4 regions of the Methylobacterium sp. 1973 genome follow, and region 3 is predicted to be linked to each of the others. Evidence: predicted binding sites of a transcription regulator. Region 3 holds the regulator's gene; each other region holds the start of a gene.

Region 1 (7,504 bases), on a different contig from region 3:
GCACCGGCCGGCCGGTCGCGTCGCTGCGGACCGTCCGGGTATAGGCCATGCCCCCGGGGCTCATGCCCCGGCTGACCGTCTCGTCCAGGCCCGGGGCCGGCACGGCCTGCGCCGCGACCCGATCGCCATTGACGGGATGCACGGTTCGGTCGCCGTCGCCGTGGAACACGATGGTTGGGACCGCCTGCCGATTCGGCCCCGGTGCCGACCCTTGCCCCTGCATGGCCGCGAAGGCGGTGGGCATGTCCCGGGCCGCCCCGCAGGCCAGCCCGGAATGGATGCCCACGGCCGCGAACAGGTCCGGATAGGTCGCCGCCAGGATCGCCGCCGCGGCGCCGCCGGCCGAGAGCCCGGCCGCGTAGACCCGGCCGGGATCGGCCGAGAACTCCGCCACGACCGACCGGGCGATGCCGGCGATCAGCGCCGGCTCGCCGCCCTCGCGGACTTGGTCGCCCGCCGCGTACCAGTTCCAGCAGCGCTGCAGGTTGGCCGACGGGGGCTGTTCCGGATAGGCGACCAGGAACGTCTGCTCCTCGGCCAGGGCGTTCATCCGCGTGCCGGCCGCGAAATCGTCGGGGTTCTGGGTGCAGCCGTGCAGCATCACGATGACGGGCAGGGCCTGACCCCGGTAGCCGCTCGGGACGTAGACCTTGTAGCCCCGGCTGCCGGCGGCCTCCGTGAAAACGCGATCCTCGAACCGCGCGCCGGGCGGGACTTCGGCGGCAGGGCGGCGGGCTGACGGGCCGGCATTCGGCAGCCGCTCGCGCAGGGCGCGCAACATCGCGGACAGGTCCGGGGCCGTCCCTGGTCGCGAACCGCCGCCTTGATCCGGCGCCGTCCAGGCACCGCCGGCCGCCGTCGGCGCCTCCATGTCGAGGGTCTGCTCGGCATGACCGGCGGTGCCGGGCCGGTCTGCCATGCCGCGTCGTGCCTCGGTCCATTGCGCGACGGCGACCTCCTGGCCGCGGCGGAACCGCGCCATCGCGTCCTGCATCCGGGCGGTCCGGTCCGCTGCCCCGGTTCCTCGCCCGGTTCCTGTCCCCGTTCCCCTGCCCTTCGCCGTCGCGGATCCGAAGGCGTGCGGGTCGAATTGCGGCATTCCGAACGCCGAAAGGTCGAGCTTCGACGGGTCAATCTTGGGGAAACGGAACATGGGGAGGATCCTCATACGGCGTGGTTCGGGTGGAGATTCCGCGCGACCGGGGCGCGGACGGTCAGGTGGTCCGGTCGGCCAGTGCCGCCTTGACGGCGGCGCTGGCCTGGAAGGCACCCAGGACCTCCACGGACGCGATCGCGGCCCGCGCCAGTTCGGGGGTGACGTCGGCGGCGATCGTGGCGAGGCCCAGGACCTGGATGTGCAGGGGCGAGCCGGCATCCCGGGCCGCTTCCAGGTCCGCGCGGGAGAAGTGCGAGAGCCCCAGCCGGAGCTTGCGCCGCGCCACCGACTGCCGGACCGCCTCCTCCTGCCGGTCCAGTTGATTGCGCACGGCCGTGCGGATGAAGTCGGCCCGGTTGGCGTAGAAGCCGTCGCGGACCATCAGGTCGACGCGCCCGAGATCGACGAAGCCGAGATTGACCGTGATCTTCTCGCTATCCGGCACCTTCGGACGGAGGTCGCGCGCGGTGTCGGTCATCGTCGAAACATCTCCAGGCCATCCCGTTGGATGGTCTAAAGATGGTGATGGGCATCCGAAGCGCAATGGGCGTTGGCGTATCGAGACCGGCGGCGGCGCCGCGCACGCCGGTCATGCGGCCCGGGAACCTGCCCGGCAGCCCGCGCGCGTTCTTCCCGGGGAGTGGTGGCGTCCCAGAGCGTGCCAGGGTCGCAGATTCCGTGCGGGATGGCGCAGGCTCGAGCGGTGCGGTGCCATCTGCCCCGCCCCCACCCGTCGCCTCTCCCCTGAGCGTGGGGGAGGCCGCACTCGCGTTCCCGGGGCAGTGGCGCCGGGCGGAGATCTGCGGATCACGCAGGCGCGCTGAGCGCGGCGGCCGCAGAGGGGCGACGGCGGGTCAGGGCGGCTGCCTCCTGCATCATCACCCTCACCGCCGCTCCGGCTCTATCCGCAGGACGCGGTTGGGCCGCGCGGTGTCCCGGCACCGCGCGGGGAGAACCGCCTGGACTCGGCGCCTGTCCCGATCACGGGACCGTCCGGCGCCTCAATCGGCGCCGATTCCCCGCCCCTTCAGGCTCTCGTCGATCTCGTCGAGGGCCGCGGCGTCGTCGATCGTCGCCGGCATCGTCCAGGGCTCGTGGTCGGCGATGCGCTTCATGGTGGCCCGCAGGATCTTGCCCGACCGGGTCTTGGGCAGCCGCGGCACGGTGAGGGCCAGCTTGAACGCCGCCACGGGGCCGATCTCGTCGCGCACCTTGGCCACGAGTTCCCGCTCGATCGTCTCGGTCGGCCGGTCGACGCCGGCCTTGAGCACCACGAAGCCGCAGGGGACTTCGCCCTTCAGGGCGTCCCGGATGCCGATGACCGCGCACTCGGCCACGTCCGGATGGCCCGCCAGCACTGCCTCCATGCCGCCGGTGGACAGGCGGTGCCCGGCGACGTTGATGATGTCGTCGGTGCGTCCCAGCACCGTGATGTAGCCGTCCGCGTCGATCACCCCGGCATCCGAGGTGTCGTAGTAGCCCGGGAACGTGGAAAGGTAGCTCGACCGCATGCGCGCGTCCGAGCCCCAGAGCGTCGGCAGGCAGCCAGGGGGCAGGGGCAGGCGGATCGCGATGGTGCCCATGGTCCCGGCCGGGACCGGTTTGCCGCCCTCGTCCAGCACCTCGACCCGGTAGCCCAGCATCGGCACGCAGGTGCTGCCGTGCTTCACCGGCAGGAGGCCGAGACCCATCGGGTTGCCGGCGATCGGCCAGCCGGTCTCGGTCTGCCACCAATGGTCGATCACCGGCCGGTTCAGCACCCGCTCGGCCCAGGCGACCGAATCGGGATCGGCGCGCTCGCCCGCGAGGAACAGGCTGCGGAAGGCGGAGAGGTCGTAATCGGCGATCCGGGCGCCGGCGGAATCCTCCTTCTTGATGGCCCGCAGCGCCGTCGGCGCGGTGAACAGGCACACGACCCCGTACTCGGCGACGACCCGCCAGAATGCGCCGGCATCCGGCGTGCCCACCGGCTTGCCCTCGTACAGGACCGTGGTGCAGCCGTGCAGGAGCGGCGCGTAGACGATGTAGGAGTGCCCGACGACCCAGCCGATGTCGGAGGCGCAGAAATAGGTCTCGCCGGGCTGGACGCCGTAGAGGTTCGGCATCGACCACGCGAGGGCGACGAGGTAGCCGCCGGTATCGCGGACCACGCCCTTGGGCTTCCCGGTCGTCCCGGAGGTGTAGAGGATGTAGAGCGGGTCGGTGGCGGCGACCGGCACGCAGGCCGCCCGCTGCCCCGCCGCACGGGCGGCCGCCACGGTCTCGGCCCAGTCGCGGTCCCGCTCCGGCATGAGCGTCGCGGCGGCCTGCGGGCGCTGCAGGATCAGGCAGGCTTCCGGCTTGTGGCGCGAGGCCGCGATCGCCGCGTCGAGGAGCGGCTTGTAGGCGACCACGCGGTTCGGCTCGATCCCGCAGGAGGCGGCGAGCACCACCTTCGGCGCCGCGTCCTCGATCCGCACCGCCAGCTCGTTGGCCGCGAAGCCGCCGAACACGACCGAATGCACCGCGCCGAGCCGTGCGCAGGCCAGCATGCCGAACAGGGCCTCGGGCACCATCGGCATGTAGAGGATCACCCGGTCGCCCTTGCCGACGCCGAGGCCGGCGAGGACGGCGGCCAGTACCGCCACCTCGTCGCGCAACGCGCGGTAGGTGATGCTGCGCTTGGTCCCGGTGACGGGCGAATCGTAGCGGATCGCCACCTGATCCGCCCGCGCTCCGTCGGCGTGACGGTCCACGGCATTGTGGCAGGCGTTCAGGGTGCCGTCCGGAAACCAGCGGCCGTAGGGGCCGGAATCCGGCGCGAAGGCCCGCTGCGGGACGTCCGCCCAGTCGAGCGCCTGCGCCGCGCCGAGCCAGAACGCCTCCGGGTCGCGGCGGGCCGAGTCGTAGATGTCCGGGTAGCGGCCCGGCAGGCTGGCTCTCGTCATCGGTTCGGCGTTTCCTCGCGGGCCGCTCTCCGGCGGCGGGGCCCAGAGTAGCGCATTCTTCCGCGGGTGCGAGGCCGGTTGTGGGTCGCCGGAACCCCCACGCGCCTTCGCTCGCGCGATCGGGGTGCTCCGTGACGCGTTCGCCGGATGCATCCCGGATCGGCGGCTTCGAAGCCGGGCGCCTCGGCGTGCCCGGCGGGAAATGCATCTGCCGGGAGGTCGCGGGTCGTCTGTTTCGATCCCCGGGCGTGCGGGCGCGGCAGGCGCCCCGTCGCCAAGGCTCCGGGGTCACATCCGCGAGAGCACGACGCCCGCCCGGATCGGCGATCCCCAGGCGGCCGTTTCTCCAAACGGGCGGTCGCAGAACGCAAAACCGCCGCACCGGTCTCCCGATGCGGCGGCAGCAGTCGTGCCGTTTCTGCTATCCGTGCGGATGGATCAGGGGCTCAGTGCAGCGTATTGCCGTTCGCCTGCAGCCTGTTGATCTCGTCCTTGAGAAGGAGTTTCCGTCGCTTCATCTCGGCGATGTGAAGGTCGTTCGCCGAAGGCCTGTGGATCGCTTCCTGAATCTCACGCTCGAGGGCTTCGTGCTTCCGGGCGAGTTGGTTCAGATGCGTCTGCAGCGACATGAGCCGAATCTCCTGTCATCGTTTCGACACACCGAGATTGGCACAAGATGCCGGACCTGTCGAAGCGTTTTCTGCTGCTAAGTCTGATGATTGCTTACCGCGCCGTCTTGTCCGGCGCCGGAGCGTGACGCATGCTCTCGGGCCATGAACGGTCTTCGGGTCCTCAGGTGACGATGGCGGACGAGGCGGGTGAGAGTGCGCAGTCGGACCTCCTGGGCGAACTGGCGCGGCTGCGCGAGGAGCACCGGGATCTCGACGGTGCCATCGAGGCGCTGGAGCGCAGCGTGGCTGGCGACCAGCTCCAGATCCAGCGTCTGAAGAAGCGCAAGCTCACCCTGCGTGACCGCATCTTCCACATCGAGGACGCGCTCACGCCGGACATCATCGCCTGATGCCGGTGGACGTCTTCGGGCCGCGCCTTGCCGCGGGCCCGCACCGCCTGTAAGCGCCCTCTTTTTCCGGGATCAACGATGGCGTCGCCTCCGGTCGCGATCATCATGGGCAGCCAGTCCGACTGGGCGACCATGCGGCATGCCGCCGAGACGCTCGATGCCCTCGGCGTACCCTACGATGCGCGCATCGTGTCGGCCCACCGCACGCCGGACCGGCTCGTGGCCTTCGCCAAAGGCGCGGTCGCGGCCGGCCTCAAGGTCGTGATCGCGGGGGCGGGCGGCGCCGCGCACCTGCCCGGCATGGCGGCCGCGATGACCCGCCTGCCGGTCTTCGGCGTCCCGGTGGAATCCAAGGCCCTGTCCGGCCAGGACAGCCTCCTCTCGATCGTCCAGATGCCGGCGGGCATCCCGGTGGGGACCCTGGCGATCGGCCGGGCCGGGGCCATCAACGCGGCCCTGCTCGCCGCCGCCGTCCTGGCGCTCGCCGATCCGGATCTGGCGGAGCGCCTGGAGGCGTGGCGCGCGGCCCAGAGCGCCTCGGTGGCCGAACGGCCGGTGACGGAAGAGAACGCGTGACGGACAAGATCCTCGGCCCCGGCTCCACCCTCGGCATCGTCGGTGGAGGCCAACTCGGGCGCATGATCGCGCTGGCGGCGGCCGATTACGGCCTCAAGGCGCACGTCTACGCCCCCGACGCGGACAGCCCCGCCTTCGACGTGGCGGCCCGGACCACCTGCGCGGCCTACGACGATGCCGAGGCGCTGGCCGCCTTCGCGCGCAGCGTCGATGTCGTGACCTACGAGTTCGAGAACATCCCGCACGCCACCGCCGACATCCTGGCCCGGCACGCCGCCCTGCACCCGAACGCGCGGGCGCTCTCGACCACGCAGGACCGCCTCTCCGAGAAGGAATTCATCAACGGGCTGGGCATCCCGACGGCGCCGTTCCGGGCGGTGGACACGCCCGACGATCTCGACCGGGCGATCGAGGTGATCGGCCTGCCGGCGGTGCTCAAGACCCGCCGCTTCGGCTACGACGGCAAGGGGCAGCGCATGCTCCGCGAGCGGGCCGAGGGCGACCGCAACGCCCTGTTCGCCGAGTTCGGCGGCGCGCCGCTGATCCTGGAGGGCTTCGTGCCGTTCGAGCGCGAGGTCTCCGTGGTGGGCGCCCGCGGGCGCGACGGCAGCTTCGCGGCCTACGACCTGTGCGAGAACGAGCACCGCGATCACATCCTCGCGCTGACGCGGGTGCCGGCCCCGGGCGTGGCCCCGGAGACGGGCCGCATCGCCCTCGAGATCGCCCGTCGGATCGCTGACGCCCTCGACTATGTCGGCGTCCTCGCCGTCGAGATGTTCCTCGTCCGCGAGGACGGGGCGGAGCGGCTCGTGGTCAACGAGATCGCGCCCCGGGTCCACAATTCCGGCCACTGGACCAGCGAGGGGGCGCTGACCTCGCAATTCGCCCAGCACGTGCGGGCCGTCTGCGGCTGGCCGCTGGGCGATCCGGGCCGGGTCGGCGGCCTGCCGGTGGAGATGCGCAACCTCATCGGCGCCCAGGCCGACGATTGGCACGCCCTGCTGGCCGAGCCCGGCGCCCATCTGCACCTCTACGGCAAGGGCGAGGCGCGTCCCGGCCGGAAGATGGGGCACGTGACCCGCCTCGGGCCCGTCCCGGCCGGTTCCTGAGGCTTCGAAGGCACACCTGCATCGTCGCATGGCGGTCGGAAGCCCGCCTGCGGCGTCCCGGAACCGTCGAGCCATACCTTCGCCACATCCCACCGCTTCCACCACAGCGTGGTCGGTTCCGAATGCTGTCGATCGATTCCGCCTGTACCGCCTTCGTCCCCGGGACGGGCGGGGGCCGGATCACGACGCGGCGCTTCTTAAGCCGGCCTTCACCGTGATGCGCGACGGTGCCCCGGATTCGGGCGTGCCCGGCGCACGGCGCGGGCTCTTGGACTGTGAGGGGCGAGGCGGGCACGCGCAAGGCGGGCGACGCCTCGGGGAGAGTGGGGCAATGAACGTACGCAACGGGCTGGGACGAAAGACGGCACTGATCGGCGCAGCCATGGTCTCGGCCGCCGGCCTCGCGGGCTGCGAGACCGTCGGGAGCGCGGCCGGCCCGCGGCAATACGCGGTCCTCGAGAAGGACACCACGGGGGCCACGAACGTCAACATCGCCTCCCTGACCGAGGTCGTGCAGCGCAACCCGAACGACGCGGCCGCCTACAACACCCGCGGCGCAGCCTATGCCCGCGCCGGCCAGTTCAACGATGCCATCGCCGACTTCACCAAGGCGATCCAGCTCGATCCGAACTCCGCCTCCGCCTACAACAACCGCGCCCTGGCGAGCCGCCAGATCGGCCGCGACGGCCCTGCCCTGCAGGACTTCACCAAGGCG
Region 2 (7,504 bases), on a different contig from region 3:
AGACGGAATTCTGGACCCTTGTGCGCGACCTCGCCGTGCCGTCGGTCCAGGCGACGCTGGAGCCGCTTCGGAGCGCGCAGGCGACCTTGGCGGCGCTGAGGCCACAGATCGACGCGGTCGTCGCGCTCCCGAGGGAACGCCGCGATGCGGCGTTCAGACAGACCTTCGACACAGCCGTCACGAGCCTCCTCAACGCCTTCGCGGCAACCAACGCCGCGGTGGACGCGGCCATCCCGCGCCGGGACACGGCGGTCGCGCAGGCCCTCGACATCAAGCGTGCCAGCTGGGCGACGCGGGTCGCACTCGGCAATTCCTGGCGCCGTATGGAAACCTCGGTGGCCGCCAAGGCGTCTTGGTCGCAGGAGGAGATCATCGCGGCGGCCGAGGAGCGGGGTCGCCTGATGGCGGACTGGGGTAAAGTCGTCGACCTGTTCACGGAAGACGTCCCGGTCGCCCTGCGTGCCGCCTTCCAGAAGGCGCAGGCCAGCAACTTCGAGGGCGAGTCGGCGCGGCGGCGCGTCGCGATCACGGACGCGCTCAGCCGGGGCAGGGCGCCCGGCATCGAGGCCGATGCGTTGCGCGCGCGCGACATCGCCGACGGGAGGGCGCTTCTCGATCTGGCCCACGCGGGTCTCGACGCGATGATCGACCGGGCCCAGCTCCTCGCCGCCGAGTCGCAGCGCGCGCTTTTCGGGGCCGTGCTGTTCCTGACCGCAGCGGTCCTGCTGGCGGTCGGCGGTATCGTCATCGTGTTCCGTTGGGTGCTCCGGCCGTTGCGGGCCATGACCCAGGCCATGCAGGCGCTCGCGGGAGGAGACGCCGACGTGCCGATCCCGGCCCGAGAGCGGCGGGACGAGATCGGCGCGATGGCGGCGGCCGTGCAGGTCTTCCGGGACAACCTCGTCCGCACCCGCGCCCTGGAGGCCGAGGCGGCCGAGGCGGCGCTGGCCGCGGAGGCGCAGCGTCGGAGCATGACGCTCACGATGGCGCAGGGTTTCGAGTCGGCGGTGGCCGGCATCGTCGGTCAGGTCTCCGCCGCCGCGGCCGAATTGCAGACCACGGCCTGGCAGATGACCACGACCGCCCAGCAGACCGCCAGCCAGTCCGATACCGTGGCCGCCGCCGTGGAGGAACTCGGCACCTCCGTCCAAGAGATTGCGCGCCAGGTCCAGGGCTCGTCCGAACTGGCGCGGGCCGCCGTCGGCGAGGCCGACCGGACCGCCGTGCTGGTGGCCGCGCTCAACACGGCGGCCGCCCGGGTCGACGCGGTGGTCGAGCTGATCGCCGGCATCGCCGCACAGACGAATCTGCTGGCGCTCAACGCCACCATCGAGGCGGCGCGGGCCGGCGAGGCGGGGCGGGGCTTCGCGGTGGTCGCCACCGAGGTGAAGGACCTCGCAGCCCAGACAGGCCGCGCCACCGAGGAGATCGGGCGGCAGATCTGCGACATCCAGACCGTCACCGGTCAGGCGGTGGAGGCGATCGGGACGATCACCGGCCGGATCGGGGAGATCAGTGCGGTGGCCGCCGCGATCGCGGCGGCGGTGGAGCAGCAGGGGGGGGCACGCAGGAGATTGTCCGCAACATCACGCAGGTCTCTACGGGGACGCAGGAGGTGACCGGCACCATCGCCGGGGTTGCGCAGGCAGCCGACCAGACGGGGCGCGCGGCCGACCACGTCCTGACGGCCGCGACCGCGCTCACGCGTCAGTCGGAGCAGCTCGCCGTCGAGGTCGGTCGCTTCCTGGCCGGCGTCCGGGCTGCGTGACCCCTGGGGGCCGGGATCAGTCGAAGGCCCGGGTGAAGCTGAGCCGGTGATGCGGACTGCGGCCGAGTTGCGTCAGGCCGGCGCGGTGGACGGCCGTGCCGTAGCCGACGTTGCGCTCCCAGCCGTAGCCGGGATGGCGCTGAGCCAGGCGCCGCATCAGCCGGTCGCGGAACACCTTGGCGACGATCGATGCGGCGGCGATCTGCGGCACCAGCCGGTCGCCGCCGACCACGGCGCGACCCGGAAGGCCCGGCAGGGCGTCGCGCCCGTCGACCAGCACGGGCGCGGCGAGGCCGAGCCGGGCGACCGCCCGCGCCATCGCATCGAGGGTTGCGCCGCGGATGTTGATCTGGTCGATCAGCGCCCGGGAGCCCGCCGCCACCGCGACCCGGGCATGGGTGTGGATCATGGGGGCCAGACGTTCCCGGGCCGGCTCCGGGACGCGCTTGCTGTCGTCGAGGGCGCCCAGCAGGTCGGCGGGGATCGCCGCCGGATCGAACCAGACCGCGGCCACCACGACCGGCCCACAGAGTGCGCCGCGACCGACCTCGTCGCAGCCGATCACCGCCGGGTAGGCTGCGGCCCGGTTGGGATCGAAGGGCGGCCGGCCCGCCATCGGCTTGGTCGGCGACGTGGCGGCGACCGACTTGCCGACCGACTTGCCGACCGACTTAACAGTCGACTTGGCAGGCGATTTGGCGATGGGCGGGGCGGACGGCTTGGCGGGCGGCTTGGCGGGCGGCATGACGCCGTCCTGCCATCCCGCGCGGGCGCCGTCACGGGTCAGGCGGCGTCCCGGGTGCCGCGCGCGCCGCCATGCGCCTCGATGATATTGCCGAAGAACTGCCGCGCGCTCACGTCCCAGCCGCAGCGCAGGGCCTCGGCCCGGCACTCGGCCCGCGACAGCCGCAGGGCCGCCAGCGCGGCAGCCCGGAGATCCTGATCGAGAACCCCGACGCGGCGGCCGCCGACCACGTCGTTGGGGCCCGGCACCGGGAAGGCCGCCACCGGAAGGCCGCTTGCCAGGGCCTCGAGGAGCACGATGCCGAACGTGTCGGTGAGGCTCGGGAACACGAAGACGTCGCAGGCGGCGTAGACCGCCGCGAGGTCCGCGCCGGTGCGGGTGCCGAGGAAGCGCGCCCCCGGCGCGAGACCCTGCAGCCGCGCGCGGTCCGGCCCGTCGCCCACCACGACCTTGGTGCCGGGCAGGTCGAGGGCGAGGAAGGCGGCGACGTTCTTCTCCACCGCCAGCCGCCCGACATAGAGGAACAGCGGCCCGGGCAGGTCCGCGAGTTCCGCCGGCACGGGCGTCCCCGGTCCGGCGGGCCGGAACCGTTCCGTGTCTACGCCCCGGGTCCAGCGCATCAGCCGGCCGAATCCCCGCGCCGCCAGTTCACCCTGGAGCGAGGCGGTGCTGACCATCGTTCCCCGCGCCGCGCCGTGGAACCGGCGCAGATAGGCGTAGGACCACGCTTCCGGCACCGGCGCGCGGGCCGCGAGATATTCCGGGAAGCGGGTGTGGTAGCTCGTCGTGAACGGCAGGTTGTGCGCCAGGCAATGGCGCCGCACGGCCAACCCCACGGGCCCCTCCGTGGCGATATGCACGTGGGTCGGCCGTTCCGCCGTCCAGCGTGCCGCCACCCGCTCCCGGCTGGCATAGGCGAGGCGGATCTCGGGATAGCCCGGGAGCGGCAGCGACCGGAAATCCGCCACGGAGAGCAGGGCCGTCGCGAAGCCGTGTTCCGGGGCGCGGCGGACCATCTGCTCCAGGGAGCGGACGACGCCGTTCACCTGGGGATGCCACGCGTCGCTGGCGATCAGAAGCTTCACGGCGGTGCCCTCAAGCCACCGCGCGCCGGCCCGCCAGGGGTTGCGGCACGGCCTCGGCCGCCTGCGCCCGCAGGAGGCTCGGATAGTGCAGAACCTCGATCCGGCCGTCGTAATGCTCCACGAGACCGGTGCAGGATTCCACCCAATCGCCGGTGTTGAGGTAGCGCAGGTCGCCGATCGGCCGGTCCGCCGCATGGTGGATGTGGCCGCAGATCACCCCGTCGGCACCCTGGCGGCGCGCCTCCTCGGCCAGGATCGTCTCGAAGCGGCCGATGAAGCTCACGGCGTTCTTCACGCGCAGCTTCGCCCAGGCGGAGAGCGACCAGTAGGACAGGCCGAGGCGCCGCCGCACCTTGTTGATCAGGGTGTTGAGGGACAGGGCCAGGGTGTAGGCGCCGTCGCCGAGATGGGCGAGCCAGCGCGAGTGCCGCACGACCATGTCGAACTGGTCGCCGTGGATCACGAGGTAGCGCTTGCCGTCCGCCGCCTCGTGGATCGCGGTCTCGGCCAGCTCGATGCCGCCGAAACTCGTGCCCACATAGTCGCGCAGGAACTCGTCGTGGTTCCCGGGCAGGTAGACGATCCGCGTGCCCTTGCGGACCTTGCGCAGGAGCTTCTGCACCACGTCGTTGTGCTCCTGCGGCCAGTACCAGCCCGAGCGCAACTGCCACCCGTCCACGATGTCGCCGACGAGATAGATCGTGTCGGCGTCGTAATCCTTCAGGAACGACAGGAGCAGGCCGGCTTGGCAGCCGCGCGTTCCGAGATGCAGGTCGGACAGGAACAGCGTCCGCACGCGGACCGGCATCTCCTCAACCTCGGCCACGGCAACCCTCTCCCGGCGGCTGAACGGTGCCGGGATCCAGAGCGCGATCCCATCTCAGTTTGATGACGCGGAGTCCCGGCGGGGCCACCCGTCCGCGTTGCGGCGCCGCAAAGCATCTCAACCGGACCTCGGCTTCGTTGCGCCGCACAAAAAATTTTTTTGCCAAGTTCTGGAAGTTTTTCCGGTTTTCCTTTCGAGCTTCGCCCGCTCATAATACCAGGAACCGGCGGCTCGGCACGAGTTCGGCCGGACCTTGACAGGAAGGCGGCGAGGACGGCCCTGAGGCCGTTGGACGGGACGGCATTTCGGAGGCGACCGGCGCGCGGGGGCGTGCCGCGACGCGAGCGGCGTGAGGCCGCCTGCCGCTCCGCGGAGGCCCCCCGATCACGGCAGAGGATGGCGTTCGAGGGGGCGCGGCGCGAGCCGCTTTCGACGGCGCCGGACCGACTCCCTGAGGACGCTTGGACAACCCGGCGCGGGTTCACGCCCGCGCACAATGGATTTTTCGGAGGAAACATCATGGCCGCAACCCGGCGCCCCGGTCGCAACCACCTCTTCATTCCCGGCCCTACGAACATCCCGGAGCGCGTCCTGCGCGCCATGCACGTGCCGTCGGAGGATCACCGCTCGCCGAGCTTCCCCGAGCTGGTGAAGCCGCTGCTCCAGGACTCCAAGATGGTGTTCGGCTCGACCGCCGGGACGGTCATCCTGTTCCCGTCCTCGGGCACCGGCATCTGGGAATCGGCCCTGTCCAACACCCTCTGCCGCGGCGACACGGTGCTGACCTCGCGCTACGGCCAGTTCAGCCACCTCTGGGTCGACATGGCCCAGCGCCTCGGCCTCGACGTGGTCGTCCAGGAGGAGGAGTGGGGCACCGGCGCCGATCCGCAGAAGATCGAGGAGGCCCTGCGCGCCGACAAGGACCATAAGATCAAGGCCGTCATGGTCGTCCACAACGAGACCGCCACGGGCGTCACCAGCGACATCGGCGCGGTGCGCAAGGCGATCGACGCCGCCGGCCACCCGGCCCTGCTGTTCGTGGACGGCATCTCGTCGATCGGCTCGCTGCCGTTCTACATGGACGACTGGAAGGTCGACTGCGCCATCGCGGGCTCGCAGAAGGGCTTCATGCTGCCGGCCGGCCTCGGCCTGATCTGCATCAGCCCGAAGGCGCTCAAGATCGCCGAGGGCGGCACCGGCCGCAACGACCGGCTCGGCCATGCCTACTTCGCCTGGAAGGACCAGCTGGCCGCCAACGCCACCGGCTACTTCCCCTACACCCCCGTCCTGCCGCTGCTCTACGGTCTGCGCGAGGCCCTGGCGATCGTGAAGGAGGAGGGGCTGGAGAACGTCTACCACCGCCATCACGTGCTCGCCGAGGCGACCCGTCAGGCCGTGGCGGCCTGGGGCCTCAAGCCCTGCGCCAAGGAGCCGAAGTGGAACTCCGACACGGTCACGGCGATCGTGGTGCCGGAGGGCGCCGACGCCGCCAAGGTGATCATCCACGCCTACGAGCGCTACAACCTGTCGCTCGGGGCCGGCCTCTCGAAAGTCGCCGGCAAGGTGTTCCGCATCGGCCACCTGGGCGACCTGAACGAGCTCTCGCTGCTGGGCGCCATCGCGGGCGCCGAGATGGCCATGATCGATTGCGGCATCAAGGTCACGCCGGGCTCGGGCGTCGCCGCCGCCTCCAGCTATCTGCGCGAGAATCCGCTGCATAAGGCGTAATCGGCGCACGCGATCGGGGCGGGGCCGGGTTGCCGGGCCCGCCCCGACGCGCAAGTAAGAACAAGACTATCGAGGAAACTGCCCGTCGTACGAGAGGGGTCCTATGACCAAGAAGATCGTGTTCCTGGATCGTGAATCCCTCGATGCCAGGGTCCGACCGTTCAACTTCCCTCACGAATACGTCGAGCACGACTCGACCTGGACGCCGGAAGAGATCGTCTCCCGCCTCCAGGGGGCGGAGATCGCGCTGATCAACAAGGTCCCGATGCGGGCCGAGACGCTGAAGCAGCTCCCCGACCTGAAGCTGATCGCCGTCGCCGCCACCGGCACCGACGTGGTCGACAAGGCCGCGGCCAAGGCGCAGGGCATCACCGTCGTCAACATCCGCAACTACGCCTTCAACACCGTGCCGGAGCACGTGGTCGGGCTGATGTTCGCCCTGCGCCGGGCCATCGTGCCCTACGCGAACTCGGTGAAGCGGGGCGACTGGGCGAAGTCCAAGCAGTTCTGCTACTTCGACTACCCGATCTACGACATCGCCGGCTCGACGCTGGGCATCGTCGGCTACGGGGCGCTCGGCAAGTCGATCGCCAAGCGCGCCGAGGCGCTCGGCATGACGGTCATCGCCTACGACGTGTTCCCGCAGGACGGGCTGGTCGATTTCGAGACGATCCTGACGCAGTCCGACGTGATCACGCTGCACGTGCCGCTGACCCCCGAGACCAAGGGCATGATCGGCGCGGCCGAGTTCAAGAAGATGAAGAAGAGCGCCATCCTCATCAACACGGCCCGCGGCGGGCTCGTGGACGAGGCGGCCCTGCTCGAAGCGCTCAAGGACGGCACCATCGCGGGCGCCGGCTTCGACGTGGTGGCGCAGGAGCCGCCCAAGGACGGCAACATCCTGTGCGAGGCCGACCTGCCGAACCTGATCGTCACGCCGCACGTCGCCTGGGCGAGCAAGGAGGCGATGCAGATCCTGGCCGACCAGCTCGTCGACAACGTCGAGGCGTTCGTGGCGGGCAAGCCGCAGAACGTGGTCGAGTAGGCACGACAGGCCCCCTCTCCCGTGCGGGAGAGGGTTGGGGTGAGGGAGGAGAACTCTCCGGATGAGGCACGTCCCTCACCCTGTCCCTCTCCCGCACGGGGGAGGGGGCCCGCGCCTCGCCCGCTATGCCATCTGAAAGCTCGGGCGCACGATGACGCGGATGGGTCGCGCGCTGCGACCGCCCCTTGAAAACAAGACGATAGCGCCGCAGGGCGCGACAGAAAGGTCTGAATCGTGACGAAGAAGCTGCTGTTCCTGTTCGACACCGATGCCGTGCCGAACGTGTTCGACACGGTCGTCGGCTACG
Region 3 (7,504 bases):
GCGGGACGCTTTCTCGTCCACGGCTCGCATGACCGCGACGCCGTGCGGGGCAACGATCTGCCCATCGAGATCGAGGCGGCCCTCGCCTTCGGTACCGGCCACCATGGGACCACTCTGGGCTGTCTGCGCGCGCTGGTCTCGGAGCTGAAGCGCCGGCGCCCGGCCCATGTCCTCGATGTCGGTACGGGAACCGGGATCCTCGCCTTCGCGGCCGCCAAGGCCCTGCGGCAACCCGTTGTGGCCGGCGACCTCGACGCGGAGGCCGTGCGCACGGCCCGCGAGAACGCCCGGGCCAACGGGCTCGGGCCCTATCTCAAGCTCTACGAGGGGCCGGGGGTGCGCCACCGCCTCGCCGACCGGCCGCGCCATTTCGATCTCGTCTTCGCCAACATCCTGGCCCGGCCCCTGCGGCTCCTCGCGCCGACGCTGACGCGCGTGGTCGCCTCCGGGGGCGTTCTGGTCCTGTCCGGCCTGATCGCGCGCGACGTGCCCGGCGTCCTCTCGGCCTACCGCCTCCAGGGCTTCTCCCTCGTCCGCCGCGGCATGATCGAGGGCTGGGTCGCCCTGGTCCTGATGCGCGGCGGCGCCGCCCGCCGCCCGCGGCGCTGAGGCGCCCCGAACCGGCGGCGCGCCGGCGCGTTGATTGGCCATGAGCCAGACGTCGCTCCATGATCCGCCCGCGGACCCCATCGCCGAGGGCGCCCGCGCCCGGGCTCAGGGCCGTCCCAAGGACGCCTGCCCCTATCCGGCGAATTCGCCCGCACGCGTTGCGTGGTTCGAAGGCTATGACGGCGCGCCCATCGAGCGCATGCCGGACCTGCCGGTCGCGAAGCGCTGATCAGCGCGCAGTGCGAAGCCGGCCCGACGGCGTCGAACCATCCGACGTGGGGGCGGTTTCGGCTGCTGTTTCCGCCCCGTCTGCCCGCGACACGGGAGCGCCGAGCGCCGCCATCAGCACGCGCAGACCGTCCACCCATTCCTCGAGTTCGGCGAGCGAATCGAATCCGTCCCGGCGAACCACCGTGTCGGGTTCGATCGTCACGATGGCGTCGAAGCGGCCATCGGGTCTGTCGCTGATCCGGTAGTAGACGCGGCGTGGCATGTCTGAGGAATAGGCCAAATCCGGCGGCGTGATAAGATTGTTAGCGATCTTTTAGGCACCGCACCCGGGCGCCTCCTCTGAGGACGGGGTGTTGCGGCGTGGGAGCGGCGGGCGCTAGGCTCGCCTCATGACTGAGCCCCGTCCGCCCCAGCCGCGTCAGCGCTTCCAGAGCTTCGACGACCCGAGCCACCGGAAGGGCGCCGAGCGGATCGAGGCCTTGCGGGCCGCCCTCCGCGAGCACGGGATCGACGGTTTCGTCGTGCCCCGGGCGGACGAGCACCAGTCCGAATACGTTCCGGCCGATGCCGAACGGCTGGCTTGGCTCACCGGCTTCACCGGCTCTGCGGGGACGGCCGTGATCCTGATGGAATCCGCGGCGCTGGTCGTCGACGGCCGCTACACCCTGCAGGCGCCCGAACAGGTCGATACCGGCATCCTCACGGTGGTGCCGCTGGTCGAGTCGACGCCGGAAGCCTGGATCGGCGTCAACCTCAAGAGGGATCAGGTTCTGGGCTACGATCCCTGGCTGCATACACCCGACGGTCTCGCACGCCTGGAGCGGGCCGCCACCCGAGCCGGCGGCGCGGTGCGGGCCGTGCCGAACCTCGTCGACGCCGTCTGGGCGGGCCGCCCGAGGCCCCCCGCCGGGCCGGTGGTGCTCCATCCGGATGCCCTGTGCGGCGAGGCCTGCACCGACAAAATCGCCCGGATCCGGGCGGCCCTCGCCGAGGGCGGCTGCGATGCCCTGGTCATCTCGGATCCGCACAATCTCGCCTGGGCCTTCAACCTGCGCGGCTCCGATGTCGGTCACACGCCCCTGGCCCTCGGCTACGCCATCCTGCCGCGCGAGGGGTTGGCGCGGCTGTTCCTGGTCTCGCCCGAGGTCGATCCGGCACTGCGCGCGGTGCTGGCCCCGATCGCCGAGATCTTGCCCCGGGCGGAACTGGACGACGGGCTGGGATCCCTCGCCGGCGTGCGTGTCCGCCTCGACGCGGCGACCGGCGCCGTCGCCCTGAAGGAGAAGATCGAGGCTGCCGGCGGCACCGCCGATGTCGGCAAGGATCCGATCACCGGCATGAAGGCGGTCAAGAACGCCGCCGAGATCGCCGGTGCGCGCGCCGCCCATGTCCGCGACGGGGCGAGTGTCGTGCGGTTTCTTGCCTGGCTCGACGGTGCGGCCGCGGCCGGAGGCCTCACCGAGATCGCCGCCGTCGAGGCCCTTGAGGATTTCCGCGCGGCGGGCGGCGATCTGCGCGAGGTCTCGTTCCCGACGATCTCGGGATCCGGGCCGAACGGCGCGATCGTCCATTACCGGGTGAGCCGCGCCACCGACCGGACGGTCCGGACCGGCGAGTTGTTCCTGATCGATTCCGGTGCGCAGTATCCGGACGGCACCACCGACATCACCCGCACGGTCGCGGTGGGCACGCCGAGCGCCGAGATGCGCGACCGTTACACTCGGGTTCTGAAGGGCCACGTCGCGATTGCCCGGGCGGTGTTTCCTGTCGGCACGACCGGCGCTCAGATCGACGCCTTCGCCCGGGCGCCGCTCTGGCAGGCGGGGCTCGACTTCGATCACGGCACCGGCCACGGCGTCGGCGCCTTCCTGTCGGTGCACGAGGGACCGCAGCGGATCGCCAAGACCGGCACGGTGGCGCTGGAGCCCGGCATGATCCTGTCGAACGAGCCGGGCTATTACGCCCGCGGCGCCTACGGAATCCGGATCGAGAACCTCGTGCTGGTCGAGCCCCGCACGATCGCGGGCGGCGAGCGCCCGATGTTGGGCTTCGAGACCCTGACGCTCGCCCCCTATGATCGGCGGCTGATCCAGCCGGACCTGCTCGAACCGGAGGAGCGCGCCTGGATCGATGCCTATCACGCCCGGGTGCGCGAGACCCTGGCGCCCCGGGTCGATGCCGGGACGCGCGACTGGCTGGAGCGTGCGACCGTGCCGCTCGCGGACTGAGCGATCGGCGTGGGATCCCGGGCGCGGCCCGTGGTAAGACCCACCGCCATCGAAACGCCCGCGCTGGCCCGGATACACCGCGCGTGAAACCGCGCCCGCCCTGCGCGCGAAGGGACAGCATGATCCGCCGCCTCGCCATTCTGATCCTGGCCTTCGCCGCGAGCCTCTCGGCCGCCGCAGCCCAAGGGGTCCCGCAGGGCTTCCGCACGCCGGCCGACCTCGTGCGGGCGAGCCTCGTGGCCGAGCCCGCCGCGGTCGCCGGCGCACAGCCGTTCACGCTGGCGGTGCGGATGCAGATCAAGCCCGGCTGGCACGTCTACTGGCGCAACCCGGGCGATTCCGGACTGCCTCCGGAGGTGACCTGGACCCTGCCGGCCGGCTTCAACGCCAGCGCGATCCGGTGGCCGGCGCCGGAGCGCATCCCGATCGCGACCCTCATGAATTACGGCTACGAGGGTGAGGTCACGCTCCTCGTGCCCGTGACGCCGCCGCCGAGCCTCGACCCGGCCAATCCCGTTCAGATCCAGGCGAAGCTGACCTATCTCGTCTGCGAGACCGAGTGCGTCCCCGGTTCGGCCGATCTCGCCCTCACCCTGCCGGTGGGCAAGGCCGAGCCGGACCCGGCCAACGCCGCGCTTTTCGCGCGCGCCCGGGCTGCCCTGCCCGCGCCGGCGCTCTGGCCCCTGCGCCTGTCGAGCCAGGGCGACACGCTGCAGCTCGATTTCGCCGCGACCGGCCTGAAACCGGAATCCATCCGGAACGCCGCCTATTTCCCCTATGCCGAGACGGCGATCGACAACGCCGCCGCGCAGGTGATGACCGTCGACGAGACCGGTCTGCATCTGACCATCGCGCGCAGCAGCCCGACCGATCCTTTGCCCGCCGCCCTGCCCGGCGTCCTGACGATCGACGAGGTCGGCACGGACGGCACCCGCCGCCTCGCCTTCGCGTATGGTGACGAGCCGGTGCTTCCTGCCGTCGCGGCCGCGTCGAGCGCGCCGAATCCGGCCGGAGCCCCGCCGGCCGTCGCCGAGTTCGACGCGCTGACCCTCGCAACCGCCGCGGCCTTCGCCTTTCTGGGCGGCCTGATCCTCAACCTGATGCCCTGCGTCTTCCCGGTGCTGTCCATCAAGGTGCTGAGCCTCGTGCGGCATGCCGGCGAGGGCCCGGCGCGGCTGCGGCTGCACGGCCTCGCCTACACGGCCGGCGTGCTGGCGAGCTTCCTCGGCCTCGCATCCCTGCTGATCGCCCTGAAGGGTGGCGGGGCCGCGATCGGCTGGGGCTTCCAGCTGCAATCGCCCGCCATGGTCGCAGCCCTCGCCTATCTGCTGTTCGCGATGGGCCTGAGCCTGTCCGGGGTGGTCCATGTCGGCGGCCGGCTCGCCGGCCTCGGAGACGGCCTGACCCGGCGTGCCGGCCTGAGCGGCTCGTTCTTCACGGGCGTGCTGGCGACCCTGGTGGCGACCCCCTGCACGGCGCCGTTCATGGGCTCGGCGGTGGGCTTCGCGCTGACGCAGAGTGCCGGTGTCGCGCTCGCCGTCTTCGCGAGCCTCGGCCTCGGCCTCGCCCTGCCCTTCCTGGTGCTGACCCTCTGGCCGCCGGCCCTGCGGGCGCTGCCGCGGCCGGGCGCCTGGATGGAGACCCTCAAACAGGTCCTGGCCTTCCCGGTCTACGCCACCGTGGCCTGGCTGATCTGGGTTCTGGCCCAGCAGGTCGATCCGCGTGGGCTGCTGGCGGCGCTGATCGGCCTCGTCCTCGTGGGCTTCGCCGCCTGGGCCTGGGAACACGGCCGCGCCGCCGCGCCCGGGGCGGGCCGGGTCGCGCGGGTCGCTGCGGCCCTCGCGCTGGTCGCCGTGGCGGCCCTCGCCGTGACCCTTCCGCGGGACCGCGCCGCGCCGTCGGCGCAGGCCGCCGCCGACGGGGTCGAGCCCTTCACTCAAGCGCGTCTCGACGCCCTGGTGGACGCGCACCGCCCCGTCTTCGTGGACATGACCGCCGCGTGGTGCATCACCTGCGCGGTGAACGAGGCGACCTCCCTCAACACCAAGGCCGTGCGGGCCGCGATGGCCGAGCGCGGCGTGACCTACATGAAGGGCGACTGGACCAACCAGAATCCCGAGATCACCCGTCTGCTGGAGAAGCACGGGCGCAGCGGCGTGCCGCTCTACCTCCTCTATACCGGAACCGGAGCGCCTCAGGTGCTTCCGCAGATCCTCACCGAGGGGACGGTTCTGACGGCGCTCGACGCCGTGCCGGTCGCGTCCGGCCGGAGCGCGGCGCTGACCCGCTGAATCTGCGCGAGGCCCGGGGGCCCGCCGGGCCTCGCAGCATCCGCCGGCCTCGAACGTCCCCGGCTCCCTTCGCTGCACGCGGGCGGGCGGCGCGGCCGACCGGCCTCCGGCCCGAAACGCTTTGTCCCGGAACGCTTCGCGCCCGTCTCAAGCGTCGAGCGAGAACGTCTCGTCGAAGGCGTAGCCCGAGCCGCGGACCGTACGGATCGGGTCGGCTTGACGCGGGCCGTTCAGTGCCTTGCGCAGCCGCCCGACATGGACGTCGACCGTGCGCTCGTCGATGTAGACGTCGTGTCCCCAGACCCCGTCGAGGAGCTGCTCGCGGGAGAAGACCCGGCCCGGCGCCAGCATCAGGAATTCCAGCAGACGGAACTCTGTGGGGCCGAGATGCAGCTCCTCGCCGCCGCGGCGGACGCGATGGCCGGTGCGGTCGAGTTCGAGGTCGCCCGCCGCCAGCCGGTCCGAGACATGGGCGGGCTTGGCCCGGCGGAGCAGCGCGCGGATCCGGGCGAGCAGTTCCGGGACGGAGAACGGCTTGACGATGTAGTCGTCGGCGCCCGTCCCGAGGCCGCGGATCCGGTCGCCCTCCTCGCCCCGGGCGGTGAGCATGATCACGGGCAGCCGCTCGGTCTCCCGGCGCGCCCGGATCCGCCGGCACAGCTCGATGCCCGACAGGCCGGGCAGCATCCAGTCGAGCAGGACGAGATCGGGGATCCGCTCCGCCAGGAGCAGCTCCGCGTCGTCGCCGCGAGCCGCGGAATCCACCAGAAAGCCCTCGGCTTCCAGATTGTAGCGCAGCAGCGTGGTCAGCGCCTCCTCGTCCTCGACGATCAGGACTTGCATGCTCACGTTCGAAGATCCGTTCACGAAGCGGCGCCATACGGCCTGCAGGCGCGCCGACTCTCCTTGGAGCCGGCGGGCAGGCGGAGGGTGCAGGAGGCGCCGCTCAGCCTCAACCCGCACGCTCCGATTCTCCGGCGGCGCCCCACAGGAGCGCGCGCAGGCCGACGCCTGGACCGGGGGCGGCCCGCTTACGGAGCCGGCACCCCGTCCACGGTCGCGTAGTTCGACGCATCGTTCTTCGGCCGATCGCCCGCCAGGGCCTCGCCCGTGGCGAGATAGTGGATCGTCTCGGCGATGTTGGTGGTGTGGTCGCCGATCCGCTCGACGTTCTTGGCGCAGAACAGAAGATGCGTGCAGAACGAGATGTTGCGCGGATCCTCCATCATGTAGGTCAGGAGCTCGCGGAACAGCGAATTGTACAGGGCGTCGATCTCGCCGTCCCGCTCCCAGACATCGTGGGCTGCCTGGACGTCGCGGCTCGCATAGGCGTCGAGAACGTCCTTGAGCTGGCCCTCCGCGAGGTCGCTCATGTGGCGCACGCCGAGAACGATCTTCTGGGCCGGCGCCTGATCGGAGATCGCCACCACCCGTTTGGCGACGTTCTTGGCGAGGTCGCCGATCCGCTCGAGGTCGCCGGAGACGCGGATCGCCGAGATCGTCTCACGCAGATCGATCGCCAGGGGCTGACGCCGGGCGATCAACAGCACGGCGCGCTCCTCGATGTCCCGCTGCAGGGCGTCGAGGCGCTTGTCGGCGACGATCACCGCCTGGGCGAGCGTATCGTCCCGGCGCACGAGGGCGTCCGTCGCCTCCGCGGTCATCTTCTCGGCCACGCCGCCCATCTCCGAGATCGAGCGACGCAGGTTCTCCAGGTCGGTGTCGTAGGAGGTGACGATATGGCCGGGCATGGCGAATCCTTCGATGGGTCCCGGGGGCGGCGCTCCGGGGAGGCCCTCGGGGACCCGCCGGCCCTCCGCGGATGCGGCGACCGGACGGCCTTCCCCGAGACCGGAGCGTTCAGGCAGACTAGCCGAACCGGCCGGTGATGTAGTCCTGGGTGCGGCGTTCCGTCGGGTTCATGAACATCCGGTTGGTCGGACCGAACTCGATCAGCTGGCCCAGATACATGAAGGCGGTGAACTGCGAGATGCGCGCCGCCTGCTGCATGTTGTGGGTGACGATCACGATGGTGAACTCGTCGCGCAACTGCTCGATCAGCTCCTCGATGCGGCCGGTGGAGATCGGGTCGAGGGCCGAGGTCGGCTCGTCGAACAGGATCACCTCCGGGCGCTGCGCCACCGT
Region 4 (7,504 bases), on a different contig from region 3:
CGCGGGCGGCACCTTCGAGGCGACGACGATGCGGCTCGGGGTGCTGCACGCCCTTGTCGCCGCGGGTGTCACCGTCTGGAACGCCCCGACCGCGATCGAGCGCTCGGTGGACAAGGCCGCCACGTCCCTGCTCATCGACCGGGCCGGGCTTCCGACGCCGGAGACCTGGGTCTTCTCGAAGCGCGAGGCGGCGGCATCCCTGGTTGCCGCCGAGGCACGGCCGGGTGCGCCCCTGGTGCTGAAGCCGCTGTTCGGGTCGCAAGGCGAGGGACTTGCCCTCATCGAGCGCCCGGAAGACCTTCCCGACGAGGAGGCAGTGGCGCGGGTCTACTATCTCCAGCGCTACGTTCCCCGCCGGGACGGATTGTGGCGCGATTACCGGGTGTTCGTCTGCGACGGACGGGCCATCGCCGGCATGATCCGCGAGGGCGACGGTTGGATCACCAACGTCCACCGGGGCGGCCGGCCGCTCCCCTGGGCGATGCCGCGCGCCGCCGCCGAGCTGGCCGAGGCGGCCGCCGCCGCGGTCGGCGTCGATTATTCCGGCGTCGACCTCGTCGAAGACGGGCAGGGCGGGTTCTCGGTCCTGGAGGTCAATTCCATGCCGGCCTGGTCGGGCCTCCAGACCGTGTGCGAGACCGATATCGCTGCCGCGGTGGTGCGCGGCTTCCTCGCCGCGGCCCGCGGCGCCAGCCATCCCCGGCTCGTGGTGGCATGAGTGGACCCGGCACGAGCGGAACCGGGATGAGCGGACCCGGCACGAGCGGCCTCGACGCGGCGCTGATCGGCACGCTCTACCGGGCCGCCTGCCTCGCGGAGCTCGACGCCCTCAAGCCCGGCAATGTCCACGCCTACGCGCCCGGCCATCGCATGGTACTGGCGGATTTCGTCACCAGCGCCGATGTCTCGGCGCCGGCCCTGGCCTGGGCGGGCACCGGCGTGGGCATGCGGATCCGCGACGGCGTCGCCGCCACGATGGCGGCGGTAGGCCAGAACACCAATCTCGGCATCCTGCTTCTCTGCGCCCCCCTGGCCGTCGCGGCCGAGCGGGGCCTGACCGTCGCGTCGGCGCTCGAGACGCTGAACGCCACGGATGCGGACGCCGTCTTCGCGGCCATCCGCCTCGCCAATCCGGGCGGCCTCGGCCAAGCCGAGCACCACGACGTCGCCCTCGCGGCGCCCGCCGCCCTGTACGATGCGATGGCGGAGGCCGCCAACCGGGACCGGATCGCCCGCGCCTACGTGACGGACTTCGCGGACGTGCCGGCGATCGGGCTCGCGGCCCTGGCCGAGGCCCGCGCCGGGGGGCTCGACCCCACATGGTGTACGACCGCGATTCATCTCGCCTTTCTCCAGGCGGTTCCCGACAGCCATGTCGCCCGCAAGCACGGCGCCGCGGCGGCCGAACGCATCCGCCGGGAGGCCGAGGCCCTTCGCGCCGGGATCGACCTCGCCGCACGGCCGGTCGATGCGCTGCTGGCCTTCGACGCGTCGTTGAAGGCGCGGGCCATCAATCCTGGCACGAGCGCCGATTTTACGGTCGCGACGCTGTTCTGGGACGCCCTTGCGGCTGCCGGCGCACGGCTGGTCTGACCCGGGTGCACGATCCGGGGATCACGGCACCGGACAGTTGGAAATTCCTTCGTGTCAGAGCCTTGCGCGGGTTGTGAGCCGCTGGGCCCCGCTGTAGGGTCCGCCGCGCTGTCCGGCCCAACCGGCTCGGCTCATCCGGCTCGGCCGGCATGGTCGGGCGCCGATAACAAGGATGGCTTCCCGGCCGCGGCACCGCCCGGCGCGCGGCTCTATTTCGGAATCCAGGGAGAGACACCGAATGGCGAAGATCACCAAGGTTCAGGTCGGCGAAGCGCTCGTCGGCGAGGGCAACGAGGTCGCCCACATCGATCTCATCATCGGACCGCGCGGCTCGCCCGCCGAGACGGCTTTCTGCAACGGCCTCGTGAACAACAAGCACGGCTTCACCAGCCTGCTCGCGGTCATCGCGCCGAACCTGCCGTGCAAGCCGAACACCCTGATGTTCAACAAGGTCACCATCAACGACGCCCGTCAGGCCGTCCAGATGTTCGGCCCGGCCCAGCACGGCGTTGCCAAGGCCGTGCAGGACGCGGTGGCCGAGGGCATCATCCCGGCGGACGAGGCCGACGACCTGTACATCCTGGTCGGCGTGTTCATCCACTGGGAGGCGGCCGACGACGCCAAGATCCAGAAGTACAACTACGAGGCGACCAAGCTGTCGATCCAGCGCGCCGTCAACGGTGAGCCGAAGGCTTCGACGGTCACCGAGCAGCGCAACTCGGCGCAGCACCCCTTCGCCGCCAACGCTTAGATCGGGGACGGTCCTGGGCAGAGCGAGCCTCCGCCCGCACCGCGGGGCCTGCTCCAGCGACTGGCTTCGATCTTCCTTGGCCGATAGGTAAGCCTTTGAACGGGACGGCGAAAGCCGTCCCGTTTTTCGTTCGTCGCCTGCCACTCGAACCGCCTTGAGACGGGGCTTCGGGCGCCGGCGCGCTGGACGCGTCACGGTCGGCGCGCGCGACCGCGGACGCGCGGACTGAGCCCGAGACGTCGGCCTCCCCTCGACCGCTGTGCGCCGTCGCGGCAGGGTGAGGCGCGGTCGCACCGGTGACGCGGCGGCGCCGCCGACGTCGAGGCTCCGCCGTTGATGTGGAAGAACTCCATCGCGGCGCGCGGATACTCTGTTGTCGCGGCCGCGCCAATCAGAGCCGCAAGGTCAGGTCATGCCAACAGCCGCCGAAGAATCCGCAGCCCTGCGCGATGATTGGATGCACGGCGGCCATCTGGTCCTCGCCGCGGATCCCGATCCGTCGGATCACGCGGCGATCCATGCCTGGATCCTCGACGTCATCGAGGGCGGCGGCGGAGACCCCGATCAAGACGGTATCCGCGACCTGATCTACCACAGCCTGAACTTCGACATCCCATTCCAGGCGACCGAGCGTGTCCGGCAATCCTTGATCGCCACCGTGCGAGCCCGCCTTCAGGCCCCGGCGTCGCGTCAAGGCCGCTGAGACCGACCGGACTCCGCCGCGCGCACCGAGCAGCCGCGGCAGCGCCAAAAGGAAAGGGGCCGCCTCTCGGCGACCCCCTTCCTCCGTATGCGCGGTGGCGTGGACTTAGAAGTCCATGCCGCCCATGCCGCCGCCCGGCATCGCCGGAGCAGGGCTATCCTTCTTCGGGGCGTCGGCGACCATCGCCTCGGTGGTCACCAGCAGGCCGGCGACCGAGGCCGCGTCCTGCAGGGCGGTGCGCACCACCTTGGCCGGGTCGACGATGCCGGCCTGGATCATGTCGACGTACTCTTCGGTCTGGGCGTTGAAGCCGTAGGTCTCGGAGTCCGCCTTGTCGGTGATCTTGCCGACCACGATCGAGCCCTCGACGCCCGCGTTCTGGGCGATCTGGCGGATCGGGGCCTCAAGGGCCTTGAGGACGATCTTGATGCCGGCCTGGACGTCCGGAATGTCGGACTTCAGGGCGGCGACCGCCTTCTTGGCGCGCAGGAGCGCGGTGCCGCCGCCGGGGACGATGCCTTCCTCGACCGCCGCGCGGGTGGCGTTGAGGGCGTCGTCGACGCGGTCCTTCTTCTCCTTGACCTCGACCTCGGTCGCGCCGCCGACGCGGATCACCGCGACGCCGCCCGCAAGCTTGGCCAGACGCTCCTGGAGCTTCTCGCGGTCGTAGTCCGAGGTGGTCTCCTCGATCTGCGCCTTGATCTGGCTGATCCGGCCCTCGATGTCGGCCTTCTCGCCGACGCCGTCGATGATCGTGGTGGTCTCCTTCTCGATCCGCACGCGCTTGGCGCGGCCGAGCATCGGGAGCGTCACGTTCTCGAGCTTGATGCCGAGGTCCTCGGCGATCATCTGGCCCTTGGTCAGGATCGCGATGTCCTCGAGCATCGCCTTGCGGCGGTCACCGAAGCCCGGCGCCTTCACGGCCGCGACCTTCAGGCCGCCGCGCAGCTTGTTCACCACCAGGGTGGCCAGCGCCTCGCCCTCGATGTCCTCGGCGATGATCAGGAGCGGCTTGCCGGTCTGGACCACGGCCTCGAGCACCGGCAGCATGGCCTGGAGCGAGGAGAGCTTCTTCTCGTGGATGAGGATGTAGGGGTCTTCCAGCTCGGCGACCATCTTCTCCGCATTCGTGATGAAGTACGGGGACAGGTAGCCGCGGTCGAACTGCATGCCTTCGACGACGTCGAGCTCGGTCTCGGCGGTCTTGGCCTCCTCGACCGTGATGACGCCCTCGTTGCCCACCTTCTGCATGGCGTGGGCGATCATCTCGCCGATCTCCTTGTCGCCGTTGGCGGAGATCGTGCCGACCTGGGCGACCTCGTCGGAGGTCGAGACCTTCTTGGCGCGGGCGATGATGTCCTTCACCGCAGCCTGGGTGGCGAGGTCGATGCCGCGCTTCAGGTCCATCGGGTTGATGCCGGCGGCGACGTACTTGGCGCCCTCGCGGACGATGGCCTGGGCCAGCACGGTCGCGGTGGTGGTGCCGTCACCCGCGATGTCGTTGGTCTTCGAGGCCACTTCGCGCACCATCTGGGCGCCCATGTTCTCGAAGCGGTCGGCGAGCTCGATCTCCTTGGCGACGGTGACGCCGTCCTTGGTGATGCGCGGGGCGCCGAAGCTCTTCTCGATCACGACGTTGCGGCCCTTCGGGCCGAGCGTCACCTTCACCGCGTCTGCGAGAATGTCGACGCCGCGCAGCATCTTGTCGCGGGCGTCGGCGGAGAAACGAACGTCTTTCGCTGCCATTGTGTGCCTCTTATCTGGTTGGGTTGCGCCCCAAGACTGTGGAAAGTCTCAAAGGGCGGTGAGAGGTGATCCGATCAGACGGCGACGACGCCCATGATGTCGGATTCCTTCATGATCAGGAGGTCCTGACCGTCGATCTTGACCTCGGTGCCGGACCACTTGCCGAACAGGACGCGGTCGCCGGCCTTGACGTCGAGCGGGTTGACGCGGCCCTGCTCGTCGCGGGCGCCGGGACCGACGGCGACGATCTCGCCTTCCTGCGGCTTCTCCTTGGCGGTGTCCGGGATGATGATGCCGCCCTTGGTCTTCTCCTCGCTCTCGATGCGACGGACGACCACGCGGTCGTGCAGCGGACGGAACTTCATGAGCTGCCCTCTTGCTTCAGGTCTGGAGTTGGCGTTGATGCGGCCGGCGGGACCGCTCGCGAACTCGACTGTTAGCACTCTGTCTCGGCGAGTGCCAAAGACGGCGGCGAGATAGGCTCGCTGCGGTTCCGAGTCAAGGCTGTCGCACCCCCGCGCGACGGTGCGATGACGCGCCGGCGGCCTTCCTTCTCGCCCCATGGATAATGCGCCGTCATGTTGAGCCTGCACGGACCCGAAGGCCCGGTGGCGTTGCAACCCGGCAGCCCGATCGCGCGCCATACGGTATGGCTCGATCTGAACGACCCGAGCCCGGAGGAAGCCAAAGCGGTCGAGGCGGCGACCGGTCTGCGCGTGCCGTCCCGGGCGGCGCTGTCGGAGGTCGAGACGTCGAGTCGCCTGCGCCGGGTGAAGGGCGGCCTGTCGCTCTCGACGCCGATGATCACCTTCGAGCAGAGCGCGTCGCAGGTGAAGCCGCTGGGCTTCCTGTTGACCAAGGACCACTTCGTCACGATCCGCTTTCACGACCTGCGCGCCTTCGACTCCTCCGCGAAGCGCATCGCGGAGGGCGATGGCAGCACGACCCCGAGCGAGATCTTCCTCGTCGTCTTGGAGGAGCTGGTCGACAGCCTCGCGGACGCCCTGGAGGACATGGGATCGGAACTCGACACGCTCTCGACCCGGATCTTTGACTTCGACGTCCGGGGTGCCGAGCGGCGGCGCCTGGAGAGCCCGCCGCCCCGGCGCCGCGACCTCGCCCTGCGCCGGATCCTGCGAGGCATCAGCAACCGCGGAAAGGTTCTGGGGAAGATCCGCGCCAGCCTGCTCGGGCTCGAACGGATCGTGCCGTTCGTCGCCGCAGCCTGCGACGGCATCGGCCTGCCGGAGGACGCGCGCTTCGAGACGATCAAGCGGGACATCGAATCCCTCGACGAGTTCGAGACGCGCCTCGCTGAGAACGTGCAGTTCCTGCTCGACGCGGCCCTCGGCCTCATCACCATCGAGCAGAACAACGTCTTCCGGGTGCTCACCGTCGTCTCGGTGGTCGGCGTCCCGCCGACGTTGATCGCGTCGATCTACGGCATGAACTTCAAGCATATGCCGGAGCTGGACTGGACTCTTGGCTATCCCTACGCGCTCGGCCTGATCCTTTTCAGCGCCATAGCGCCTATAGTATACTTTCGAATGCGCGGATGGTTCTGATATTCAGACCGGTTTAACAGCACAAAAATTATATCACCAAGTTTTAATAGCGCGGAAATCGTCCACTCCGACCCCAGAGGAACTTCGTCATCGCGATCGAAAGTCTTCGATTTCATACCGCCAAACGAAGACCAACATAACCCAGCAAGAAAGAGTTCATTAACGCTGCGATGCGATACCCGCGGGCGAGGAATGCGAGTGTCGAAATGTTCAACCGTACGACTTTCAACGAAGCCCAGGCCAAGATTGATGCCCTGGATCGTTCGCTCGCGATCATCGAGTTTTCGATGGACGGAAACGTCGTCCATGCGAACAAGAATTTCTTGAAGCTGATGAAGTATGATCTGCCGGATATTCAGAACCGGCACCACCGTCTCTTCGTCGATAGGGCTTATGCCGAGACCGCGGAGTATACGGAATTCTGGGACAAGCTGAAGGTCGGCCAGTACGTCACCGGCGAGTTCCTCCGCCTGGACAAGGACGGCAACTCGGTCTGGCTGGAGGCGACATACAATCCCGTCCTCGACGCCCGTGGCCGGCCCGTGAAGGTGGTCAAGTTCGCCTCGGACATCTCCGCCAAGAAGAAGGAGATCAACCGGCTCCTGACCATGATCGATAACGTTCCGGTGGCCGTCATGACGGCCGACCTCAAGAACGACTTCAAGATCGACTATATGAACGCCACCTCGCGCCGGACCCTCGGGACGATCGACCAGCATCTGCCGGTGAAAGTCGACGACATGCTCGGCCGGTCGTTCGACATCTTCCACAAGAATCCGAGCCACCAGCGCACCATGCTGGCGGATGCGAGCCGGCTGCCGCACTCCACCAAGATCAAGGTCGGACCCGAGACCCTGAACCTGCGCGTCACGGCCGTGAACGACGAGAAGGGTCAGTATCTCGGGCCGATGCTGACCTGGGCCGTGGTCACCGCGCAGGTGAACATGGAGACCGACGTCAAGCGGGTGGTCGAGGCGGTGGGCTCGGCCATCCAGGAGATGCAGAACTCGGCCGAAGGGCTGATGCAGTCCGCCGAATCCGCACGGCACAAGGCCTCGTCGGTCGCGGCGAATTCCGAGCAGATGAACGGCGCGATCCAGGAGATTTCCGGTCAGGTCGGGCGCGTCTCGGAGCGCGCGCAGCAGA

Evidence for each region. Region 3 encodes PhoB, which activates phosphate uptake and scavenging genes when phosphate is short. Its sites were predicted from a motif close to TGTCATNNANCTGTCAT; they were not measured.
Region 1: ABIC70_RS23455 (YdcH family protein) is a predicted target of PhoB. The motif match lies at 4,726-4,742, and genes of this name have one in related genera.
Region 2: ABIC70_RS12130 (UDP-2,3-diacylglucosamine diphosphatase) is a predicted target of PhoB. The motif match lies at 4,476-4,492, and genes of this name have one in related genera.
Region 4: ABIC70_RS13740 (CorA family divalent cation transporter) is a predicted target of PhoB. The motif match lies at 5,313-5,329, and genes of this name have one in related genera.

What each region holds. Positions count from the first base shown of each region.
Region 1 is NZ_JBEPLA010000015.1:38,016-45,519, reverse strand. Features, by position in the region: gene ABIC70_RS23470 (extracellular catalytic domain type 1 short-chain-length polyhydroxyalkanoate depolymerase) at 1-994, opposite strand, end outside; gene ABIC70_RS23465 (ribbon-helix-helix domain-containing protein) at 1,215-1,634, opposite strand; gene ABIC70_RS23460 (propionyl-CoA synthetase) at 2,158-4,083, opposite strand; gene ABIC70_RS23455 (YdcH family protein) at 4,530-4,712, opposite strand; gene ABIC70_RS23450 (YdcH family protein) at 4,844-5,104, shown strand; gene purE (5-(carboxyamino)imidazole ribonucleotide mutase) at 5,183-5,680, shown strand; gene ABIC70_RS23440 (5-(carboxyamino)imidazole ribonucleotide synthase) at 5,677-6,789, shown strand; gene ABIC70_RS23435 (tetratricopeptide repeat protein) at 7,121-7,504, shown strand, end outside.
Region 2 is NZ_JBEPLA010000005.1:180,754-188,257, forward strand. Features, by position in the region: partial or broken gene ABIC70_RS12110 (methyl-accepting chemotaxis protein) at 1-1,768, shown strand, start outside; gene rnhB (ribonuclease HII) at 1,785-2,384, opposite strand; gene ABIC70_RS12125 (glycosyltransferase family 4 protein) at 2,552-3,598, opposite strand; gene ABIC70_RS12130 (UDP-2,3-diacylglucosamine diphosphatase) at 3,609-4,406, opposite strand; gene ABIC70_RS12135 (aminotransferase class V-fold PLP-dependent enzyme) at 4,944-6,152, shown strand; gene ABIC70_RS12140 (D-2-hydroxyacid dehydrogenase) at 6,256-7,197, shown strand; gene ABIC70_RS12145 (NADP-dependent methylenetetrahydromethanopterin/methylenetetrahydrofolate dehydrogenase) at 7,432-7,504, shown strand, end outside.
Region 3 is NZ_JBEPLA010000014.1:65,460-72,963, forward strand. Features, by position in the region: gene ABIC70_RS22965 (50S ribosomal protein L11 methyltransferase) at 1-609, shown strand, start outside; gene ABIC70_RS22970 (ribosome modulation factor) at 650-838, shown strand; gene ABIC70_RS22975 (hypothetical protein) at 839-1,102, opposite strand; gene ABIC70_RS22980 (aminopeptidase P family protein) at 1,230-3,068, shown strand; gene ABIC70_RS22985 (protein-disulfide reductase DsbD family protein) at 3,188-5,359, shown strand; gene phoB (phosphate regulon transcriptional regulator PhoB) at 5,507-6,202, opposite strand; gene phoU (phosphate signaling complex protein PhoU) at 6,391-7,110, opposite strand; gene pstB (phosphate ABC transporter ATP-binding protein PstB) at 7,229-7,504, opposite strand, start outside.
Region 4 is NZ_JBEPLA010000006.1:135,714-143,217, forward strand. Features, by position in the region: gene ABIC70_RS13710 (ATP-grasp domain-containing protein) at 1-718, shown strand, start outside; gene ABIC70_RS13715 (triphosphoribosyl-dephospho-CoA synthase) at 745-1,593, shown strand; gene fae (5,6,7,8-tetrahydromethanopterin hydro-lyase) at 1,832-2,344, shown strand; gene ABIC70_RS13725 (hypothetical protein) at 2,757-3,047, shown strand; gene groL (chaperonin GroEL) at 3,153-4,793, opposite strand; gene groES (co-chaperone GroES) at 4,868-5,158, opposite strand; gene ABIC70_RS13740 (CorA family divalent cation transporter) at 5,372-6,358, shown strand; gene ABIC70_RS13745 (methyl-accepting chemotaxis protein) at 6,565-7,504, shown strand, end outside.